2 linked regions of the Parasegetibacter sp. NRK P23 genome follow. The protein of the gene in region 1 interacts with the protein of each later gene in a pairwise test. Links are inferred from orthologs where the notes say so. Each region holds a gene or a part of one and is shown in the gene's direction. Other genes may lie near its edges. The genes, in order: odhB and lpdA.

Region 1 (3,156 bases):
AGAACAGAAATGGCGCATGATGAGCGGACTCGTCATGCTGCTCCCCCACGGATACGAAGGACAGGGACCAGAACACAGTTCCGCCCGCATGGAAAGATTCCTGCAGTCTGCCGCTGAACTGAATATTGTTGTTACCAACATCACCACGGCGGCCAACTTCTTCCATTCGCTGCGCCGTCAGCTGGCCTGGCAGTTCCGTAAACCGCTGGTCAATTTCGCGCCCAAAGCGAACCTGCGTTTGCCGGCTACCTATTCTGAAAAATCGGCTTTCCTGTCCGGGAAATTCCAGGAAGTGCTCGACGATACCTTCGTTGAAAAAGCGGACGAGGTGAAGAAAGTATTGTTCTGCTCCGGCAAAATCTATTATGACCTCGCCGACAGGCAACAGAAAACGGGAAGGAAAGACGTGGCCATCGTACGCGTGGAACAACTGTACCCGCTGCCCGCCAACCAACTGGAAGCATTGTATAAGAAATACAACAAAGCTACCTGGTTCTGGGTACAGGAAGAACCGCTTAACATGGGCGCCGCCTCCTTCCTGCAAATGAACCTGAAAACACTGAACTACGGTGTGATCAGCCGCCAGGCCAGCGCCGCTACCGCTACCGGTTATGCGAAAGTGCACGCACAGGAACAAACTGAAATCATAGATACCGCGTTTTCAATCTAAACTAATCAGAAACCCGCATTATGATCGATATCAAAGTACCAACAGTAGGAGAATCCATCAGTGAAGTAACACTGGTGAAATGGTTAAAGAAAGAAGGAGAATACGTTCAGCGCGATGAAGTGATCGCAGAATTGGAAAGTGAGAAGGCTACTTTTGAATTGAACGCTGAAAAAGCAGGTATACTGCACACCAAAGCAAACGAAGGTGACACGATTAATATCGGCGACATCGTAGCATCTATTGATGATACCGCCGCCGCGCCATCCGGAAGCGCTCCCGCCGTGGAAGCGCCGAAAGAAGAAGCGAAACCTGACGCCACAGCGCGTGAGAACGAAAAATCCACGCCCGACGCTGTTGCCACAGGCAAGGGTGTGATTGAAATGAAAGTGCCCACCATCGGAGAATCCATCAACGAGGTCACCCTTGTAAAATGGTTGAAAAAAGATGGCGACCTCGTTCAACGCGACGAGATCATCTGTGAAATGGAAAGCGAAAAAGCCACTTTCGAACTGAACGCGGAAGAAGCTGGCAAGCTGATACAGGTAGCAAAAGAAGGCGATGTACTGAAAATAGGTGATCACGTGGCTTCTATCGATTCCGATGTGGCCGTGCCCGCCGCAGGCGCTTCGAAGCCCGCCCCCGCACCTGAAAAGAAAGAAGCCGCTCCCGCTGCCCCTGCTGCCCCATCTTCGGATGTAAAAGCGACCCCGGTAGCCGCCGCCATCATCGCCGACAAAAAAGTAGACCCCAAACAAGTGCAGGCCTCCGGAAGCGGTGGTAAAATCCTGAAACAGGACGTACTGGAAGCCCTCCAGAACCCGGGCCGCAAGCCCGGCGCCGCCATGTTCACCCGCGACGATAAGCGCGAGAAAATGAGCAATCTCCGCAAAACAGTTTCCCGCCGCCTCGTGGAAGCCAAAAATACCACCGCTATGCTCACCACTTTCAACGAAGTGGACATGGGTAAAATCATGGAACTGCGCGGTAAATACAAAGACAAATTCAAAGAAACGCACCAGGTCAACCTGGGCTTCATGAGCTTCTTCACCAAAGCCGTTACCTACGCACTGCAGGAATGGCCGGCCGTGAACGCATACATCGACGGAGACGAAATCATCTACCACCAATATTGTGACATCTCCATCGCCGTATCTGCCCCGAAAGGCCTGGTGGTACCGGTGATCCGCAACGCGGAAAGCCTCAGCATGGCCGAAATCGAGAAAAAAGTAGTGGAACTTGCCACCAAAGCACGCGACAACAAACTCACCATGGAGGAAATGCAGGGTGGTACGTTCACCATCACCAATGGTGGTGTATTCGGCTCGCTGATGTCTACCCCCATCATTAATATCCCGCAGTCCGCTATCCTGGGCATGCACAAAATACAGGAACGTCCGATGGCCGTGAACGGCCAGGTGGTGATCCGTCCGATGATGTACCTCGCACTGAGTTACGACCACAGGATCATTGATGGAAGGGAATCCGTTTCTTTCCTGGTAAGGGTGAAAGAATTGCTGGAGAATCCGGAGTTGCTGTTGTTCGGGAAAGATCCATTGAGGACGTTATTGGAGTTGTAGGAAAGATTTTCACGCAACGACGCAAAGGAGCAAGGACGCAAAGCATTGTTTGTGTTTAGCAGGTTGTGGGGATTAAGCTGTAGCGTATTTTTCATTTCTCGCAACTACGCTACGACGCAACGTTGGACCATGATTTACCAGGCTTATTATAAATACAAAGTGGATGCCTTAGTTGGGCATCCACTTTGTATTTATAAGATAATCTTTAAAAGAAAAGCCAAAGACTCAACGTATCTTCAAGCAATCAAGGCCGTAGCGCCGTTGCGAGAAATTAAAAAAACTACCCAAAAGAAACTCCAGCCAACCAACTAAGGCCTTGCGTCCTTGCCCCTTCGCGCTGCGCAGTGCAAAGCACAAAGCAGTTGCGTGAAAAAACTCTCCCCAGCACCTTACGTGAAACTACCGCATCACCCCCACCCGCAACGCCCTCAGCCCCGAAACACCCTGCAAATCCTCCACCTCAAAGCACTCCACTTCAGCTTCCACATAACCTTTTTCGTGCAACCGTACCAGGTACTTCCTGTATTCCGTTTCTTCCGCATCATCTGAATACACAATGGTTATTTTTCCCGCCTGCGTAATGCGTTCACCGCTTTTTTTTGCATGCGCCTTATCTATTCTTTTCTTCACGATTTCGAAGCGCGCGTTGTAGCTACCGTCTACATCAAAGCGTTTTTCGTCCATACGGAAGCGGATGGAAATAGTGGCATTGTATACAAGCACCAGCGTGGTAACATCCAGCGGATAAGGAAGCGAAGACTTCAATTTGTGTTGTGCAGCTTCCATTTTACACAGCACTTCCAGTTGCCAGTAACGGAGTTGTTTCAAATGCGCCGCACTAAAGTTCAGTGCCGGCGCGATGGAGGGGCCAATATAGAGGTTGTGCTCCACCCCATCTGTTTTAAAACG
Region 2 (3,325 bases), 1.1 Mb from region 1 along the record:
TCAAAAAAGACCAGGTGAACATACACTGCCACCAAAGAAAGTAAAAGAATGATTGCCTTGGAAAAAAGCCTGAAGTCACCTGTGGGAGAGATTTTTTTCTGATCGAAATACTCCTGAACCCTCTTTTTAAGTTCGGAGTGAAAGGACATTGGAACTGATGCGAATTTCGGTGTTGCCATGAGATAAATACTATAAACCGGCAAATATAATGCAGGTTACTGATAAATTGATGAAGCGGAAAGGTAAATTAAAAAGGGGGTAATCAGGTGGTTTGTTGAACGAACGCATCAAATGATTGAACACCAATCATTTTTTCTGTAGTAAATCCCTCGGCGTGGGCCACTCCCACCATTTTGCCGAGCATTTTATCTCTTCCCGCCACAAACTCCAGGAAACCCGGGTTTGAAATATAGGTTTGTGGTTCATCCGCTTTGTAGGTTTCGGAGAAGAATTGGGATGAATAGGCTTTGATCGCCTCCAGTTTCCTTGCCGCCACCGGGGTGATATCGTACACAAAATCCGGTTCGTGGTAAGTATCCTGGATAGTATGGAAAACATACTTTGGCCGCCAGTGTTCCTGTGGCTTTCCATCTGCGCCCGTTGTTTCAATTTTCCGCAATCCACTTAGGAAAGCGGCGGTGGCAATCAGTTTTCCGGCACGTCCATGATCGGGATGCCGGTCGGAAAGTGGGTTGGTGAGTACAATTTCGGGCCTGTATTTACGGATCACCTCGATGATCTTCCGCTGGTGCGCTTCATCGTCCCGGAAAAAACCATCGGCCATGCCCAGGTTCTCTCGTACGTCCACTTCCATGATGGCCGCCGCTTTTTGGGCTTCTTCGAGGCGCAGTTCGGGCGTTCCCCGTGTGCCCAGTTCTCCGCGTGTCAGGTCCACGATACCTGTTTTTTTCCCTTTCAGTTTTTCCATCATCAACGTACCCGCGCAACACAGTTCCACATCATCGGGGTGCACGGCTATAGCCAGTATATCAAGTTTCATTATGAACGGTTTATGCTTTTTTGCGGCACAAAGGTAGGCATTTCCTCTTTTTGCTTTTTGCCCCAATTGGCTTACTTTCGCCTGTCATTTTAAACGAAATCAATAACTATGGCATACGACGTAATTGTTCTTGGGAGTGGCCCCGGCGGCTATGTAGCGGCTATCAGGGCATCTCAGCTTGGTTTTAAAACCGCCATCGTGGAAAAGGAAAGTCTGGGTGGGGTTTGTTTGAACTGGGGCTGTATTCCTACCAAAGCTTTGTTAAAAAGCGCGCAGGTATTTGAATACATTAAGCATGCGAAAGATTTTGGTCTGGAAGCGAACGGTAGCGCAGATTTTGGTGCCGTGGTGAAGAGAAGCCGCGGTGTGGCCGATAAAATGAGCAAGGGCGTTCAGTTCCTGATGCGTAAGAATAAGATTGATGTACACATGGGCTATGGTAAAATCAAGGCCAAAGGCCAGCTCGAAGTTACCGGGACCGATGGTAAGGTACAGGTGCTGGAAGCCAAACATATTATTGTGGCCACCGGCGGAAGAAGCCGTGAACTGCCTTCCATGAAACAGGATGGCAAAAAAGTGATCGGATACCGTGAGGCGATGGTGCTGCCTGAAATGCCCAAATCCATGATCGTGGTGGGCAGTGGCGCGATCGGCGTGGAATTCGCCTACTTCTACAACAGCATGGGCACCAAAGTGACCATCGTGGAATTTATGCCGAAAGTAGTTCCGGTAGAAGACGACGATATCTCAAAAGAACTCGAAAAGAGCTATAAGAAAATTGGCATCGACATCATGACCAGCAGCGAAGTACTCAGTGTAGATACTTCAGGTGCCGGCGTGAAAGCCAAAGTAAAAACACCAACCGGAGAAGTGACGCTGGAAGCCGATATTCTGCTGAGCGCAGCAGGTGTGGTGGCCAATATTGAGAACATCGGCCTGGAAACTGTTGGTGTGAAAACCGATAAAGGCAAGATCGTGGTGGATAAATTCTACCAGACCAATGTGCCCGGCATCTACGCCATCGGCGACTGTGTTCCCGGTCAGGCGCTCGCGCACGTGGCTTCCAAAGAAGCCATCATTTGTGTAGAGGCACTCGGTTACAACGAGAAAAAATACCACCACAAACCAGAAGCCCTCGATTACGGCAATGTGCCCGGTTGTACCTATTGCACACCAGAGATCGCTTCCGTGGGCTTCACCGAAAAAGCGGCGAAAGAAGCCGGCTACGAAATCAAAGTGGGCAAGTTCCCCCTGAGCGCTTCCGGAAAAGCTTCCGCTGCCGGACATACAGAAGGTTTCGTAAAAGTGATCTTCGACGCGAAATATGGAGAATGGCTCGGTACACATATGATCGGTTACAACGTAACTGAGATCATCGCTCAAACCGTGACCGCGCGCAAACTGGAAACTACTTACCAGGAAGTGCTGAACAGTATTCACCCCCACCCCACTATTTCTGAAAGCGTGAAAGACGCGATCGAAGTGGCGTACGGTGAAGCGATCCACTTGTAAGCGTATCTGTTTAATACAAAAGAAATCAATAAGAAGCGGCCGTATCAGATGGATACGGCCGCTCTTTTTCCTGACACCCTGGAAAAATATATACAGCTTAATGCTGCATGTGCTTATAGTCCCGGAGAAACTGCCATAGCAGATACCTGGGTTCCGAAACTGCTCATCATAGTAGCTCTACCCGTAGTGAGGTTTATGGAATAGATGCCCGTAGCAGTACCACTGGTCAATACCGCATAAGCCATCCCGGTTCTTCCCCCGATATCAAATCCGTTGCTCCCGTTGAACATCCCGCCAAGTGTACCAATTTCAACCAATGTACCATTATTGGGAGGATCCTGTTTAAACAATTTGCCAGCTGCCGCATCCACCACGAAGAGCGTTGTGGTAGTTGCCCCCGCAAAATTATTCGTATACGCGGCCGCTGTAACGGCCGGCGTTCCCGGGTTGAGCATGCCATCCACCATTGCTACGGTGCCATCATTAGGGTTAAGGCGTAAGTTCTGTCCCATATTGCTCACTAACCTTATGCGGTCAACCGTAGGGTTGAAGTCGAAGCCAAATTCGGTTCCCATCAAGGCAGTCGCAAATACATTACCCACCTGCGTGAAAGCAGCGTTGGAAGTATTTACGGTATATATTCTGCCGGTGGAACCAAGCGCATACAGCTGACTGTTGGCCGGACGAAAATCCAGTCCAACAATTTTGTCTCCGGTTGCAATGCCGGTCGCTGGTTTGGACACCATATACGAAGGCATCATCGGGTTAAAGATGATCAGTCCGTTCGATGCATCAGTGGCATAAGCTACAGGT

Evidence for each region.
Region 2: the proteins of odhB (region 1) and lpdA interact in binary tests that used the Escherichia coli proteins (3 or more experiments, as listed by UniProt). The link is inferred for Parasegetibacter sp. NRK P23 from one-to-one orthologs.

Annotation. Positions count from the first base shown.
Region 1 is NZ_JAMDLG010000001.1:2,806,321-2,809,476, forward strand. What follows is about bases 139-2,968. They hold odhB (2-oxoglutarate dehydrogenase complex dihydrolipoyllysine-residue succinyltransferase), read left to right. Parts: upstream 139-690; coding sequence 691-2,247; downstream 2,248-2,968. Other genes in these bases: M4J38_RS11485 (2-oxoglutarate dehydrogenase E1 component), read left to right, coding at 139-670; M4J38_RS11495 (GAF domain-containing protein), read right to left, coding at 2,647-2,968. Outside these bases: more of M4J38_RS11485, read left to right, coding at 1-138; more of M4J38_RS11495, read right to left, coding at 2,969-3,156. UniProt on the Escherichia coli protein: E2 component of the 2-oxoglutarate dehydrogenase (OGDH) complex which catalyzes the second step in the conversion of 2-oxoglutarate to succinyl-CoA and CO(2).
Region 2 is NZ_JAMDLG010000001.1:1,678,303-1,681,627, reverse strand. Bases 312-3,310 are described here. They hold lpdA (dihydrolipoyl dehydrogenase), read left to right. Parts: upstream 312-1,108; coding sequence 1,109-2,512; downstream 2,513-3,310. Other genes in these bases: M4J38_RS06775 (DUF4394 domain-containing protein), read right to left, coding at 2,626-3,310; bshB1 (bacillithiol biosynthesis deacetylase BshB1), read right to left, coding at 312-1,000. Also shown: M4J38_RS06790 (acyl-CoA desaturase), read right to left, coding at 1-149; more of bshB1, read right to left, coding at 263-311; more of M4J38_RS06775, read right to left, coding at 3,311-3,325. UniProt on the Escherichia coli protein: Lipoamide dehydrogenase is a component of the glycine cleavage system as well as of the alpha-ketoacid dehydrogenase complexes.